Regions from separate parts of the Streptomyces sp. NBC_01013 genome, predicted to be linked through region 1. Evidence: riboswitches for the same ligand, from Rfam matches in the RefSeq annotation. Region 1 holds a riboswitch; each other region holds the start of a gene.
The links. Region 1 has a riboswitch for cyclic di-AMP ahead of OG538_RS22230 (transglycosylase family protein). Riboswitches for the same ligand answer to the same signal wherever they lie in the genome.
Positions count from the first base shown of each region.

Region 2: linked by a shared signal. The riboswitch ahead of OG538_RS03110 (peptidoglycan DD-metalloendopeptidase family protein) and the one ahead of OG538_RS22230 (transglycosylase family protein) in region 1 are both predicted to bind cyclic di-AMP.
Region 3: linked by a shared signal. The riboswitch ahead of OG538_RS08500 (M23 family metallopeptidase) and the one ahead of OG538_RS22230 (transglycosylase family protein) in region 1 are both predicted to bind cyclic di-AMP.

Region 1 covers NZ_CP108687.1:5,099,390-5,104,744, reverse strand. Annotated here, with positions in the region: gene OG538_RS22245 (DUF501 domain-containing protein) at 1-482, opposite strand, end outside; gene OG538_RS22240 (septum formation initiator family protein) at 547-1,017, opposite strand; gene eno (phosphopyruvate hydratase) at 1,130-2,410, opposite strand; gene OG538_RS22230 (transglycosylase family protein) at 2,694-3,431, opposite strand; cyclic di-AMP (ydaO/yuaA leader) riboswitch at 3,436-3,607, opposite strand; gene OG538_RS22225 (transglycosylase family protein) at 3,909-4,847, opposite strand; gene OG538_RS22220 (cytochrome P450) at 4,953-5,355, opposite strand, start outside.
Region 2 covers NZ_CP108687.1:720,171-725,525, forward strand. Annotated here, with positions in the region: gene OG538_RS03105 (SGNH/GDSL hydrolase family protein) at 1-431, opposite strand, end outside; gene OG538_RS03110 (peptidoglycan DD-metalloendopeptidase family protein) at 661-1,593, opposite strand; cyclic di-AMP (ydaO/yuaA leader) riboswitch at 1,599-1,755, opposite strand; gene OG538_RS03115 (tyrosine-protein phosphatase) at 2,229-3,035, shown strand; gene OG538_RS03120 (DUF6126 family protein) at 3,145-3,321, opposite strand; gene OG538_RS03125 (XRE family transcriptional regulator) at 3,369-3,977, opposite strand; gene OG538_RS03130 (aspartate aminotransferase family protein) at 4,072-5,355, opposite strand, start outside.
Region 3 covers NZ_CP108687.1:1,989,119-1,994,473, forward strand. Annotated here, with positions in the region: gene OG538_RS08495 (GntR family transcriptional regulator) at 85-792, opposite strand; gene OG538_RS08500 (M23 family metallopeptidase) at 1,013-1,828, opposite strand; cyclic di-AMP (ydaO/yuaA leader) riboswitch at 1,841-2,011, opposite strand; gene OG538_RS08505 (M16 family metallopeptidase) at 2,227-3,609, opposite strand; gene OG538_RS08510 (M16 family metallopeptidase) at 3,636-5,009, opposite strand; gene OG538_RS08515 (DNA topoisomerase (ATP-hydrolyzing) subunit A) at 5,257-5,355, shown strand, end outside.

The DNA of each region.
Region 1 (5,355 bases):
CATTCCGGCAGCATCGCAATCGCCTCGTCCCCGAGCGGGTTCACGCCCGGCCCCGCGGCCAGCGAGTGCCCGACGAGCACATGCAGGCACTTCACCCGGTCCGGCATGCCGCCCGCGCTCGGGAAGCCCTCCAGCACCTCGATGGCGTCACGCCGCGCGATGTAGTCCTCGTGCGCGGCCCGGTAGGCCGCGGCCAGCTCGGGGTCCGCAGCGAGGCGCTCGGTCATCTCCTTCATGACCCCGTTCGCCTCCAGCGTGCCGATCGCGGACGCCGCACGCGGGCACGTCAGGTAGAACGTCGTCGGGAACGGCGTACCGTCGTCCAGCCGGGGCTGCGTCTCGACCACGTCCGGGTTGCCGCACGGGCAGCGGTGGGCGATCGCGCGCAGCCCGCGCGGCGGGCGCCCCAGCTGCTGCTGGAACGCGGCGATGTCCGCGTCGGTGGGCGCGGTGGACTCGGTCTGGGGAGGGGGCGTTTCCATGCCTGCCTAGGGTTCTGATCGGACTGCTCGAACTGCGGTTCTGCAGAGTTGGGGGACATACGGGTCAGCCGCGGTCGGCGCTGTCGACGCCGTCCCACAGGTTGGAGTGCCAGGGCCGGTCGGTCTCCTCCGGCCTACCGTCGCGCTCCTTGACCGCGTCGGGGTCGACCACGGTGTAGCCGGTCTCCCCGGGAAGAAGGTAGTGCAGGTGCTCACGGGCCAGCCGCTTGACGTACGCGTCGTCCTGGAGCCGCGCCTTCTCGTCGCGCAGTTCCTCGGTACGGGCCTCGGCCTCCTGCGCGAGCCGCTCCTGGTCGGCGATCTCGTCACGCTGCGACACGTACTGCCGCATCGGGTACGCGAGGGCGACGATCAGTGAGCAGACGATCAGAGCCAGGAAGGCGGCCCGGCCGGTGAGCCGGGAGCGGCGGGCCTGACGGCGGTTCTGGGACCGGTAGACGCGGGCCGCGGTCTGCTCGCCGAGCAACCGCAGCCGGGTCGCGGTGGAGAACCGGTCCCGGTCCTTCGCGGCCATGTCTCCGCCTCCCCATTACGCACGTCCGTCCCCGCACACGGTACGGGACCGAGTGCGGGGACGGACGGAGGCCGGGGCGCTCGACCCCGCCGGGCTTTGCCGGGCCTGTGTGTCAGCCCTTGAAACGCGGGAACGCCGAGCGGCCCGCGTACACCGCGGCGTCGTCGAGGATCTCCTCGATGCGCAGCAGCTGGTTGTACTTGGCGACACGGTCCGAGCGGGCCGGGGCGCCGGTCTTGATCTGGCCGCAGTTCACGGCGACCGCGAGGTCGGCGATGGTGACGTCCTCGGTCTCGCCGGAACGGTGCGACATCATGCACTTGAAGCCGTTGCGCTGGGCCAGCTCGACGGCGTCCAGGGTCTCGGTCAGCGAACCGATCTGGTTGACCTTGACGAGCAGGGCGTTGGCGGAGCCCTCCTCGATGCCGCGGGCCAGACGCTCCGGGTTGGTGACGAAGAGGTCGTCTCCGACGATCTGCACCTTGGCGCCGATCTTGTCGGTGATGACCTTCCAGCCGGCCCAGTCGTCCTCGTACAGCGGGTCCTCGATGGAGACCAGCGGGTACGCGGAGACGAGCTCCTCGTAGTACTCGGTCATCTCGGCGGCCGAGCGGGACTTGCCCTCGAACTCGTACTTGCCGTCCTTGTAGAACTCCGAGGCGGCGACGTCGAGCGCGAGCGCGATGTCCTTGCCCGGGGCGTAGCCGGCTTCCTTGATGGCCTCGACGATGAGGTCGAGGGCGGCGCGGTTGGACTCCAGGTTCGGCGCGAAGCCGCCCTCGTCACCGAGGCCGGTGGACAGGCCCTTGGTCTTCAGGACCTTCTTCAGCGTGTGGTAGACCTCGGCGCCCCAACGCAGGGCCTCCGAGAAGGACTCCGCGCCGATCGGGGCGATCATGAACTCCTGGATGTCCACGTTGGAGTCGGCGTGCGACCCACCGTTGAGGATGTTCATCATCGGGACGGGCAGCAGGTGCGCGTTCGGGCCACCGAGGTAGCGGAACAGCGGCAGGTCCGAGGCCTCGGAGGCGGCGTGGGCCACGGCGAGCGAGACGCCGAGGATGGCGTTGGCGCCGAGCGAGCCCTTGTTCTCCGTGGCGTCCAGGTCGAACATCGCCTGGTCGATCAGCCGCTGCTCGGTCGCGTCGTAGCCGACGAGCTCCGGGCCGATCTGCTCGATCACGGCGAGGACGGCCTTCTCGACGCCCTTGCCGTGGTAGCGGTTGGGGTCTCCGTCGCGAAGCTCAATGGCCTCGAACGCGCCGGTGGAGGCGCCGGACGGCACGGCAGCACGGCCCGTGCTGCCGTCGTCGAGGCCGACCTCGACCTCGACCGTGGGGTTTCCGCGGGAGTCGAGGATTTCCCTGGCTACGACGACGTCGATGGACGGCACGAGGCATCTCCTTCTGGGATATGACGCTGGTGGTGCAGGGTCGCTTTGGCCTTGCGACAAGAGCCTAACCGGCCGGGCCGCCCCAACCGGCCGACCGCCCGTCCCCTGGGACGAAAAAGGACTCAAGGGCGGGCACAGCGGGGCAAAAGGCCAGAATTTTACTGGCCAGTAACTACAACAGTTGAACGCGTCCGCCGAAACCGGCCGACCCCGACCCGGTGCGCAGGGGGAAGGTGCGCACCGGGCCGGGGCGGCCGGAGTGATCAGCGAGGAGAGATCGCCACTACTTCGTCAGGTGGAGCTGCTGACCCGGGTAGATCAGGTCCGCGTCCGTGACGATGTCCTTGTTCAGCTTGAACAGCTGCTCCCAGCCGCCCTCGACCTTGTGGTCGGCGGCGATCTTGCTCAGGGAGTCACCGGTCACGACCTTGTACTCGCCGTCACCCTTCTCGACCTTCTTGCCGGTCGGGGTGGTGACGGTCTTCGACTCGGCCTTGGGGGCGGTCGAACGGTCCGAGCGGTTGGTGGCGGGGGCCTCGGTGCGCTCGGCCTTCTTCGGCTCGGCCTTCTGGACCGGCGCCTCCTGCTTGGGGGCGGCCTCGGTCTTGGCGGAGGAGCCGGTGTCGACACCCGGGTCGACACCGTCGTTGCTCAGGTTGCCGGCACCGGCACAGGACCAGGCGCCCGGACCCTGCATGTCGAGGAGCTTCTCGGCGACGGCGATCTGCTGGGACTTGGTGGCCAGGTCGGCGCGTGCCGCGTACTGCGTACCGCCGGCGGCCGCCCAGCTGGACTGCGAGAACTGCAGACCGCCGTAGTAGCCGTTGCCGGTGTTGATGGACCAGTTGCCACCGGACTCGCACTGGGCGACGGCGTCCCACGTGGACACGGAGGCGGCGGAGGCGCCGGTCGCACCCATCAGGGGCACGGCGATGGCGGCACCGGCGACACCGGCGAGCGTGGCGATACGGACGGCCTTGGACGGGCGACGGTGCTTGTTGCCCTTGCTGTTGAGCAGCATCGAGACTTCTCCTCACCGACGCCTGCGAGGTGAGCTGTCGGGTTCGGGCCAAGTGAGTTGCCCGGTCGCACGTCCTAGCGCACGACTTCACCCCAAGCCGGTCCTGATGCGTCCTGCGACGATCGGGCCCGGCGCCTACCTGGGTCCCCCGCTCCTGCCTACGGCGCTTTACGCGTCTGTTCCCTTCGACCGACGGCAGGATTCGGCGTGACGGTCGACGGGGCCCGCGGTGCGAGCGGTTCCGACCGTAAACACACCCAACCCTCATATCCAAAGATGGACATACCGGATGAACAGCCCTTCCGGGCACCCGAAGAAGCACTGTTTGTGCAGGTGAGGAGGGATGCGGCGGGACCTCCCGGACAAGATGCGCCAGTTCACGCAAAGAGACCCATGTCTCACTTAGTCAAAAGTGGGACATAGGCCTCTTAACTACCCCAACTTCAGGGGTGTTTTCAGCTGATCATCAGACTGCGCTCATTCGGCCTTCACGCCGAGTTCGAGGCTCTGGCCAGGCAGGATGAGGTCCGGGTCGGACCCCACTTCCGCCTTGTTGGTCTCGTACAGCTGTGTCCACCCACCAGGCAGCTCCTGTGCATCAGCAATCGCCCACAGGTTGTCGCCCGCGCGGACGGTGTACGTACCGTCAGCAGCCGGAATCCCGGTGTCGCGTGCGTCACCGTCACCGCGCGAGGCGTGCCGCCCCGCGTCCCGGTCACTGCCGCGGCCGCTCTCCCGGGTCCCCTCGGGGGCGGGCGTGCCGCGGTGCTTGCCGGCCTTCTCCTGGCCCTCCGAGGGGGCCTTCGTGGCAGAGGAGGAGTCGCCCGGGGGCGTGGCGGAGGGCGTGGCCGACGAGGATGCGGACGCATCCGGCTTCCCGGTCCCGCCCTTGGCGCCGTCTGCGGACTTCGACGCCCCCTCCTCTGACGCGTCGTCCGACGCACCGGCGTCCCCGGAGGGGTCGGCGCTCGCGGACGGGTCCGCGCTTGCGGCGGGGTCGACGGACGGGGTGCTGCCCGGGTCCACGCCCGGCAGACCGGTGTCCGCGACGAGGCCCGAGATGACCGCGCAGCTGGGCCACGCCTTCGGCCCCTGGTCCTCCAGGAGCTTCTCCGCCACGGCGATCTGCTGCGAGCGGCTGGCGAGGTCGGCACGCTCGGCGTAGGACTCGCCGCCGTACGACTTCCAGACCTCCTGGGAGAACTGGAGCCCGCCGTAGTAGCCGTTGCCGAGGTCGGCGCTCCACATGCCGCCGCTCTCGCACTCGGCCACCCGGTCCCAGGTCGAGGCGTCGGCGGCGTGCGCACCTGCCGCACCGAGCAGCGGGATGGCGATGGCCGAGCCGGTCACGCCTGCGGCGACGACGATCGCGGGTGCCTGCCGAGGGCGACGGTGTCTGCCGTTCGCGGAGCCCATGGGAATGCCTTCCGTGTGACTGACGAGTGACTGGTGAGTCGAACGGTGAACCTAGCGGGACTCGAACGTGTGTCACAAGTCGATGCAGCAGAGATCACGTGAAAGTCACAGAGTTGACAGAGTGTCACCTTCACCGATCACCGGACCCGGCGTGAACTCCACCGGAAGCGTGCGCAGTCCGCGCATGATGAGCCCGCCACGCCATCGCAAATCGGCAGGATCCACCGCGAGTCGCAGGTCAGGAAGGCGTTTCAGCAGCGTCGCGAGAGCGGCCCGGCCCTCCAGCCGGGCGAGCGGTGCCCCCAGGCAGTAGTGGATCCCGTGACCGTAACCGAGGTGCTGATTGTCACGCCGTGCAAGGTCCAGCGTGTCCGGCCCGTCGAAGCGTTCCGGGTCCCGGTCGGCGGCCGCCAGCACCACCAGCACCGGGTCTCCCCCACCGACCCGCTGCCCGCCGATCGTCAGCGCCTCGGTGGCGTAGCGCCAGGTCGCCAGCTCCACCGGGCCG
Region 2 (5,355 bases), 4.4 Mb from region 1:
CCGGTGGTGACCATGACCGTGCCCACCGACCGGGTCAGGTCGGCCACCGCGCGCTCGAAGCGCTCGGCCACGTCGTCGGGGTCGGTGCCCGGCCGGATGATGTCGTTGCCGCCCGCGCAAAAGCTCACCAGATCTGGGGCGAGTTCCTTGGCGCGCGGCACCTGCTCCTCGACGATCTGGTCGAGGAGGCGTCCTCGTACGGCGAGATTGGCGTACCTGAAGTTTCCGTGCGTGGTGCCTGTCGCCGCACCGAGGTCCGGGAGCTGGTCCGCGAGGAGTACCGCGAACCGGTCCGCCCAGCCGACGAGGGTTCCGCCCGGGCCGGGGTCACCGACTCCCTCGGTGAAGCTGTCGCCAATCGCCGCGTACGACCCGATGGCGCCCTTTTGGTTGATGACGCCCTGCTGGATGTTGTTCGAATCGTCTGCCACAAGGGCATATCCTGCACCGCCGAATGTGACCTACGCGACCGTATTATGGGGTTGACGGGTGGTGAGATAGACCACCCAGTCAGTTTTTGGTAAAGGGGGAATAAGTGCGAGTGCTTCCTCAGCACGGACCCCCCGGCACACGGGCCATGAGCAGAGGGACGGTGCGCCGCCGCGCACCGTCCCTCTATGCATTGCTCAGACCCGGGTCACCGGACCGCTGTTGCCTGGATCAGACGTTGATCCCGTGCGACGCCAGGTAGGCGATCGGGTCGATGTCCGAGCCGTAGGCCGGACCCGTGCGGACCTCGAAGTGGAGGTGCGGGCCGGTGGCGTTGCCGGTGGCGCCGGAGAGGCCGACCTGCTGGCCCGCGGTCACGGTCTGGCCGGCCGAGACCGACAGCGAGGACATGTGGCCGTACTGCGAGTAGTGGCCGTCGGCGTGCTTGATGACGACCTCGTTGCCGTACGCGCCGCCCCAGCCGGCGGTGACGACGGTGCCGGAGGTGATCGCCTTCACGCTCGTGCCGGTGGACACGGGGAAGTCGATGCCGGTGTGGCTGCCGCTGGACCAGTTGGCACCGGAGGCGCGGTAGGCGGTGGTGTGGTTGCCCGGGACCGGGTGGACGTAACCGGAGTCGTTGCTCTGGGTGGCCGGGGCCGAGGTCTCCTCGGACGACGGGGCGTCGGAGGAGGACGAGTCGGAGACCGGGGCGGCCTTGGTCTCAGCCTTGACCGGAGCCTTCGACGGAGTGGTGGAGCCCGTGGAGGTGGTCGAGGCGTGACCCCAGGCCTTGCCGCCGAGGGTCAGCTTCATGCCCGGGAAGATCAGGCTCGGGTCGTCGCCGACGACCTTGCGGTTGTCCTGGTACAGCTTCTCCCAGCCACCCTTGAGCTTGTGCTGGACAGCGATCTTCGACAGGTAGTCACCGGAGACCACGGTGTACGTCGTGGAGCCGGCCTGCTTCTGTGCCACCGGCTTGGCCGGAGTGGCGTGCGCGGCAGCGGCCGAGCTCGAGGCGGCGGGAGCGGACTGCTCCGCGGCGTTGGCACCGGTGGCGCCGAGCAGCGGAAGCGCGATGACGGCCCCGCCGGCACTCGCGACGACGACGCCACGGGCGATCGTGCTGGACTTGGGACGGCGGTGCTTACCCGATATGGGCATGAAGGTTTTCCTCTCCGGCGCCTACGAGGTGAGCTGTCGGGTTCGGACTGGAGATGTCCGGTCGCGACTGGCGCGACTTCACCCCGAGCCGACCGGATTCCCGGTCGGCGGCTTACCTGGTTCCCCCGCTCCTGCCACGCGGTGAGTGGGTGCGAATTCCGGGCGGCGGCAGGATTAGGCGGTCCGTCCGGATTGCAGAGAACGTAAACGAGCCGGGACGGCGGAAACAAGCCACGGGTTCCACGGGGGATTCCGCGCGGAGAAATCGGCGAGGAATTCCGGTCACACTCCGTGGATTACGGATCTTGGCTTTCCGCACCGTGCAAGGAATGCCCGGCAGCCCCACCGCCACACACCGTCACGGATATGATCCCGCTCACGAGAGGGTGACCATCTCCCGCATAAGTAGGGCATGTTCGGCTAAATATCCCAATACGGACATGTCATGCCCATCGCCTCCTCCTCATCGGGACGTCAGCGTGGATGCACCCCCTCCCAGCGAGCCCCCCAGACGCCTCATCCAGGCACGAAGTGCGGGCGCGGCCAGGATGATTGCCAGACGAATCAATGTCGTATCGTCACGAGAGTGGACCCGCGGGCGACACGCGCCGGCGACAGAGCCCCCAGGAGTGACCGTGACGCAGCAGCTGCCGCAGACCCCGTCGACGGAGCCCGAGCTGGCAGGTGTCCGCAATTTCCGTGACGTCGGCGGCCTGCCCACCTCGGACGGCCGCCGGGTGCGGTACGGGCGGCTCTACCGCAGCGGTCACCTGGCACACGCCACGGCCGAGGACGCCGCGTTCCTCGCCGGTCTGGGCCTGCACACCGTCTTCGACTTCCGCAACATGGCCGACCACAAACTGGACGGTCTGGACGTCGAACTTCCGGGAGTGCGCAATGTGAGCATCCCGCTGAGCGACCCGGCGGACGGCGCGGAGTTCTGGCGGATGGTGCGCGACGGCAACATGGAAGAGCTGCGGTCGATCCTGGCCGACGGCAAGGGGATGCACCGCATGATCGCTTCCTACCGCCGGATCATCCTGGACCGCACGGCCGAACACAGCCGGGTGCTGCATGCGCTGGCCGAGGACAGCGTGCCCGCCCTGATGCACTGCGCCGCCGGCAAGGACCGTGCGGGGCTCTCGATCGCGGTGTCCCTCCTCGCCGTCGGTGTCGAGCGCGAGGCCATCGAGGCCGACTACCTCAAGTCCAACGACGCGCACCGCCGCTACAAGGTCCGCCGCAGCGACACCTCCCCCGCCGGAATGTCCCCCGAGGTGATGGAGCTGCTCAATCCGCTCTTCGGCGCCCACGCCGACTACCTCGCCGCCGCCTTCACCACGATCGACGAGACCTGGGGCAGCACCGACCGCTACCTCGCCGACGGCCTCAAGATCACCCCGGAGACCCGCGAGCGACTGCGCGAGCGACTGCTCGACTGAGGGCCGTACAACCCGGATCCGCCGGATCGGCCCAAGGCCTTCGGACCGCCCGAGCCCGGCCCGATCCGGACGAGAGGTTCGGGTCCGGCCGTCCGGGCGGAGACCGCCGCTACTGGTTGTGCATCCCCACCGCGAACAGCAGATAGAGGAAGCCCGCGATGACATGCCCGGCCACCAGGTAGGCGAAGAGCCTGATGACGAGCCCCCGAGGCATCTTCTTCTCCTGCGGGTCGTACTTCTTGGGCCGGGCCGGGCTGAGCGGGTCGTAGTTCTCGGAATCGGACATGGCAGGTCCTCTCTGGCCACCGGCGGGCCGGCGGCGGGGACGGCGAATCAGCGACGGTGGATCCCGCTGCCGAGACACAGCTCGGCGGCGGGGCTCTGCAGCAGGGTGTGGACGAAGAGCAGCTCGGCGCCGTCGCGGTCCAGGGCCGCGATCCGGTGCGGGGTGAGCGAGTCGAAGTGCGCGCTGTCACCGGGGGCGAGGTCATGGACCGTCTCCCCGAGAGTCACCCTGAGGTGCCCGGCCAGGACGTACAGCCACTCCTCCCCGGGATGGACGCGCACCAGGTCCCCCTGGGCGCCGTGCGGGACCCGGACACGGAGAGCCTGCATCGCCCGTCCGGGACCGCCGGCCTGCTGGTACATCCAGCCATCGGCCTCGGCGCCCTCGAACCGGCGGCCGCGGACGATCGCGTCACGTTCCGGGGGAATCTCGCCGAGCAGCTCGGAAACCGTCGTACCGTAGATCCGGGCAAGCCCGAGCAGCATCGGCAGCGAGGGCTGGCGCCTGCCCGTTTCGAGCCGGGACAGGTGGGCGGGTGAGAGCCCGGCCCGCTGGGCGGCGGTCTCCAGGGTGAGACCACGACTGCGGCGCAGATCGCGCAGGCGTGGCGCGACCCCGGGCAGCTCGTCGGCCACCCCTCCTTCTGGAGGATTCATACCTTTATTGGGCCAGGAACTTTCCTCGGAGGCAAATTTCTTGCCTCCGAGGCAAAAGCACCGAGTGCGTCCCCGCGGATGACTTCACCCATGATCAGCGGTTGGCGACGGCCTGCTTCACCAGGGTCCGCCCGAAGTCCCACATCAGTCCGCCGCCGCTGTGCGCGTCGTCCATCACGGCCGTGAACGCGCCGACGAAGCGGTCCACGTCCGCCTCGTCGATCGTCAGGGGCGGAATCAGCTTGATCACTTCGAGATGGTCGCCGGATACCTGGGTCAGGATCCGATGCTTCTGGAGCAGCGGTACGACCACCATCTGCGCGAAGAGTCCCTTGCGGGCCGCCTGCAGCATCGTCCAGCGGCTGCGCAGCTTCAGCGAGCTGGGCCGGCCGAACTCGATGCCGATCATCAGCCCGCGTCCCCGCACCTCGTGCAGCAGCTCGTACTGCCCGACGAGCGCGGCCAGCCGTTCGCGCAGCAGGTCGCCGGTGCGGCGCGCGTTGGCCACCGTCTCCTCGTCCTCCATCACGGCGAGGACCGCGAGTCCGGCCGCCATCGCCTGGGCGTTGGACCCGAAACTCGCGGAGTGGACCAGGACCCGGTCCATCGAGGAGTAGACGCGTTTGAAGATCCAGTCCTTGCCGAGGGTCGCACCGACGGGCACATAGCCGCCGGAGAGCGCCTTGGCGACGCAGACCAGATCGGGTTCCACGCCTTCCTCGTGCTGGTACGCGTAGAAGTCCCCCGTCCTGCCCAGGCCGGTCTGCACCTCGTCGGCGATGAGGAGGGCCTTGTGTTTGTGCAACAGCTCCTGGGCCTGACGCAGGAAGCCTGGCGGCGCGGCGTGCACGCCCTTCCCCTGGATCGGTTCCACGACGAGTCCGGCCACATCGCCGCGCTTCAGTTCACGGCGCAGGGCGTCGAGGTCGCCGAGTGCGATGGCGGTGTCGGGCAGCAGCGGCGCGAAGCCGTCCCGGAAGCCGTCCTCGCCGTTGACGGAGAGCGAGCCGGTGGTCAGCCCGTGGAAGGCATGCGTGCAGTACAGGATCCTGGGCTTCCCGGTGGCGTACCGGGCGAACTTGAGGGCGGTCTCCACCGCCTCCGTGCCGCTGTTGCCGAAGAAGACCCGGTCCAGGTGCGGGCTGTGCGTCAGCAGCTTCTCGGCCAGCAGGCCCGGCAGCGGCTGGCAGTCGAACCGGGTCAGGTCGGCGAGCGAGGCGTCCAGGACGTCGTGCAGGGCCTTGCGCACGACGGGATGATGCCGGCCCAGGCCCATCACGCCGAAACCGGCGAGCATGTCCAGGTAGTCGTTGCCCTCGGCGTCCCAGAAGTGCGCACCCTCGGCCCGTTCGTAGACCTTGTCGAAGCCGATGGTGTG
Region 3 (5,355 bases), 3.1 Mb from region 1:
CGCGTAAATCAATCCACAGCGGCGAATTAGGGCAGCGGAAAGAAGGCCCTCCGAAATGCCGGTTCTTTGTATACGGCGCAATTGTTAATGCCGGCCGCTCGGGGTGTTTACGGCATGTTGCGAAGTCCTCACCCGCCCGGGGCGGGAGACCGCGGCCGCCGGACGGCCGGGGCGGCGCAGCCGGTATTCGGCAATGGCCCGCTCGGCGTGCTGGGCGGTCAGGGCCCTCGCCCGGTCCGCGTCGCCGCGCGCCACGGCGTCCACGATCGCTCCGTGCTCGGCCCACGAATCGGCCGGACGGGCCGGCTGCTCGACCGCGTACATCCAGGCGGTCTTGTGCCGGAGCTGGGTGAGCATCGCAATCAGGCCGGGACTGCCGGAGGCCTGCGCGAGCGTCTCGTGGAACCAGCCACCCAGGGAGCGCAGGTCGTCGCCCTCCCCCCTGCGGGCACGCTCCTGACCGAGCCTGACCAGGCCGCGCAGCACCTTGAGGTGGGCATCCGTACGGCGGTGCGCGGCCCGGGCCGCACCCAGGGGCTCCAGGAGCATCCGGACCTCCAGGAGGTCGGCGGCCTCCTGCTCGGTCGGCTCGGCGACGCAGGCTCCGGCGTGCCTGCGGGTGACCACGAACCCCTCGGATTCCAGGGTGCGCAGCGCTTCCCGCACCGGGACGCGGGAGACCCCGTAACGGCGCGCGAGCACCTCCTCGGTGAGTCGGCTGCCGCGTTCGAAGACACCCGAGACGATGTCTTCACGGATTGCCGTGCATACCGAATGCGCCGGAATGCGCATGTCCGAACCTCCGCCTTAATCCCCGCGAAACGCGGCCGATCGACGCCTGTCCTGCGACTCTATTGCAATGCGGTCGCATTTCCGACGGCGGGTGGAAATTCATGAATATCTTTTGGTCCCCGGCCGTTCCCGCACGGCCGGTGCGGACCGGTGCGGCACGCGGACACGACGAAGGCCCCGGCGTGACGCCGGGGCCTTCACCGAGGGGTCCTGCGGTCGGTCAGACGGAGAGGCCGTGCGCGCGCAGGTAGGCGACCGGGTCCATGTCGGAGCCGTACGAGGGCGTGGTGCGGGCCTCGAAGTGGAGGTGCGGGCCGGTCGAGTTGCCGGTGGAGCCGGAGAGGCCGATCTGCCCGCCGGCTGCGACGGTCTGGCCGACGGACACGCCGATCGAGGAGAGGTGGCCGTACTGGGTGTACGTACCGTCCGTCATCCGCAGCACGATGTTGTTGCCGTACGCCCCGCCCCAGCCGGCCTCGACGACCGTGCCGGCGCCGACGGCCACGACGGAGCTGCCGGACGCGGCGTGGAAGTCGATGCCGGAGTGACTGCCGGAGGACCAGAGCGAGCCACTGGACTTGTATCCGGTGCTCACGTACGAACCGGCGACGGGGAGCTGGAAGGAGCCGAGCCGGGCGCGCTCGGCGGCGCGGGCGGCGCGGGCGGCGCTCTCGCGGGCCTCCTCGGCGCGGGCGGCGGCCTTCGCCTTCGCGGCAGCCTTGGCCTCCGCCTGCTTCTTCGCCTCGGCCTTCTTCTTGGCCGCGGCCTCGGCCTTCTTCGCGGCGACGTCGGCCTGGTGCTGCTGTGCGTCCGCCTGCGCGTCGATCCGGTCGGCGAGGGTGTCCTCGATGGCGATGACCTGGGTGAGGCCGGTGTCGCTGACGGCGGGAGTGCCGGATTCGGCGGCGAGGGCCGGGGAAGCCAGTCCACCGATGACACCGGTGGTGGCCAGGGTCGCGATGCCGACGGCCTTCGCGCCGCTGCGCGTCAGACGGTTCGGGGCACGGTGCTTCCCGGTGGCACGGGTGAACGCCATGAAGTGGCTGGTCCTTTCCTTCCTTCTCGCCTACCGGGTTAGCTGACGGGTTCGGAGCAGGAAGGTCTCCTACGGATTCCCCGGCCTCGTGGGAGGCACGCGGGCGTCCGATTCACCCCAGGGACTTCATGGGTCCCCGGCTCCCCAGGCTCGCGCCTGACGGGGACTCGGCGATGACTGCCCGGTACGTCACGGATGCGGCATACGAGTGGCGGACAGCCGAGCCGACGCTAGACGGGGGCGCTTCCCCCCACCAAACGGACAGGGCGCTTTGTAGCGCATCCCACAGGGCAGACAGGCAACCTCCCCCATAAAGCAGACAAAGCGGAAGGCCCTGGCGGAGACTGCTCCGCCAGGGCCTTCCGATTGCCTCGGTACCAGCCGAAATATCTGCCGGCTCAGCCGGTGACGACCGACACCTCACCGATGCCGAGTGCCCGGACCGGGTCGGCGATCTGCGCGGCGTCCCCCACCAGGACCGTCACCAGACGGTCCTCCGGGAAGGCGTTGACCACGGCCGCCGTCGCTTCCACCGTGCCGGTGTCGGCGAGGCGCGCGTAGAGCTGCGCCTGGTAGTCGTCCGGGAGATGCTGCTCCACCTGGTCGGCGAGGGTGCCCGCGACGGAGGCCGCCGTCTCGAACTTCAGCGGGGCGACACCCACGAGGTTCTGCACGGCCGTCTCGCGCTCGGCGTCCGTCAGCCCTTCGGCCGCCAGGGTCCGCAGGACCTTCCACAGGTCCTCCAGCGCCGGGCCGGTGGACTCCGTGTCCACGGAACCGCTGATGGCGAGCATCGCGGCGCCCGTCGCCCCGGAGGCGGAGTCCGGGGCGGAGGAGCGCAGCACCTGACCGAAGGCCCGCACACCGTAGGTGTAGCCCTTCTCCTCGCGCAGCACCCGGTCGAGCCGGGAGGTGAGCGTGCCGCCCAGGCAGTACGTGCCCAGCACCTGGGCCGGCCAGACGCTGTCGTGCCGGTCGGCGCCGATCCGGCCGATCAGCAGCTGCGTCTGCACCGCGCCGGGGCGGTCGACGATCACCACGCGGCCCGCGTCGTCGGCGGTGATCGGCGGGACGGGGCGGGGCTCAGCGGTGTTGCCCGACCAGTCGCCGACGGTGTCGGCGAGCAGCGCGTCCAGCTCGATGCCCGTGAGGTCCCCCACGACCACGGCCGTCGCGGTGGACGGGCGGACGTGGGCGTCGTAGAAGGCGCGCACGGCCGCGGAGTCGATCCGGGCCACGGTCTCCTCGGTGCCCTGCCGGGGGCGCGACATACGGGCCGTGGCGGGGAAGAGCTCCTTGGAGAGCTGCTTGGCGGCGCGCCTGGCCGGATTGGCCTGCTCGTGCGGGATCTCGTCCAGCCGGTTGCCCACCAGTCGCTCGATCTCGCTCTCGGCGAAGGCCGGCGCCCGCAGCGCCTCGGCGACCAGGCCGAGCGCCTTGGCCAGCCGGGAGGCCGGAACCTCCAGGGAGACCCGGACACCGGGATGGTCGGCGTGGGCGTCCAGAGTGGCGCCGCAGCGCTCCAGCTCGGCGGCGAACTCCTCGGCGCTGCGCTTGTCGGTGCCCTCGGACAGGGCGCGCGACATGATCGTGGCGACTCCGTCCAGGCCCTCGGGCTCGGCGTCCAGCGGTGCGTCGAGGAAGATCTCGACGGCGACGACCTGCTGGCCGGGGCGGTGGCAGCGCAGCACCGTGAGGCCGTTGGGCAGGGAGCCGCGCTCGGGTGCGGGAAAGGCCCAGGGCCTGGCCACACCGGGGGCGGGCTGCGGGTGGTACTCCATCGAAACTCCAGTCGCGGCAGCGTCGGTCACTTGTCCGCTCCTTCGTGCGCGTCGGTGTCGGTGGCGGCCTCGTCCGCCTCTTCGGCGGACTCGGCGGGCTCGAGGGGCTCGTAGACCAGCACCGCCCGGTTGTCGGGCCGCAACTGGGCCCTGGCAGCCGCCTTGACCTCCTCGGCGGTCACGTCGAGCACCCGGTGCACGGCGGTCAGGGCGAGCTGCGGGTCACCGAACAGCACGGCGAACCGGCACAGTTCGTCGGCGCGGCCCGAGACGGTACCCAGACGGTCCAGCCACTCGCGCTCCAACTGGGCCTGGGCCCGCTCCATTTCCTCGGGCGTGGGGCCCTCCTCGGCGAACCGGGCAAGCTCCTCGTCGACCGCGGTCTCGATCTGCGCCACCTCGACACCACCGGACGTCTTGACGTCCAGCCAGCCGAGCGAGGGCGCACCCGCGAGCCGCAGCAACCCGAATCCGGCCGCGACGGCCGTCCGGTCGCGGCGGACCAGGCGGTTGTGCAGCCGGGACGACTCGCCGCCGCCCAGCACGGTCAGCGCGAGGTCCGCCGCGTCGCACTCGCGGGTGCCGTCGTGCGGCAGCCGGTAGGCGGCCATCAGCGCACGCGCCGGGACCTCCTCGCGGACCTCCTCGCGCAGCTGGCCGCCGATGATCTCGGGCAGTGCCCCGTCGCGCGGCGGCTGCTTGCCGTCGTGCGAGGGGATGGTGCCGAAGTACTTCTCGATCCAGGCGAGCGTCTGCTCGGGGTCGATGTCACCGACGACCGAGAGCACCGCGTTGTTGGGCGCGTAGTACGTACGGAAGAAGGTCCGCGCGTCCTCGAGCGTTGCGGCGTCGAGGTCGGCCATCGAACCGATCGGGGTGTGGTGGTACGGATGGCCCTCCGGGTAGGCGAGGGCTGTCAGCCTCTCGAACGCGGTCCCGTACGGGACGTTGTCGTAGCGCTGGCGGCGCTCGTTCTTGACGACGTCGCGCTGGTTCTCCATCGACTCCTCGTCGAGCGCGGCGAGCAGCGAGCCCATCCGGTCGGCCTCGAGCCACAGGGCCAGCTCCAGCTGGTGCGTCGGCATCGTCTCGAAGTAGTTGGTCCGCTCGAAGCTGGTGGTCCCGTTGAGGGAGCCGCCGGCGCCCTGCACCAGTTCGAAGTGTCCGTTCCCCTTGACCTGGCCGGAGCCCTGGAACATCAGGTGCTCGAAGAGGTGAGCCAGACCGGTGCGTCCCTTGACCTCGTGGCGCGAACCGACGTCGTACCAGAGGCACACCGCGGCGACCGGGGTCAGATGGTCCTCGGAGAGCACCACGCGCAGGCCGTTGGCCAGACGGTGCTCGGTCGCTGTCAAGCCGCCGGAGCCGGCCTGGGCTGTGGCCGTGTGACCCATGGGCATGTACGTCCCTTCGATCGCGATACTGGTTTTACTGCGAGACCTGCCACTGTAAGCAAGCGCACCGACACCTGGCGAAGTTCCCGTGCCGCGAAAGTTAGCGGGAAAGAGGGTTCCGACCGCCTCGGGACGGGTGGAGAACGCCCTTTGGGACGGGTCGAGGTCCGGGTTGTCAGTGGGGCGGTCCACAATGGTGCGCGTCAGAACCTGAGGTTGCCCGAACAGAATCCGTGAAGGAGTCGCAGCAGCGATGGCCCGCCGCAGCACGAAGACCCCGCCGCCGGTCGACTTCGAGGAGAAGATCCTCGACATCGACGTCGTCGACGAAATGCAGGGCTCCTTCCTCGAG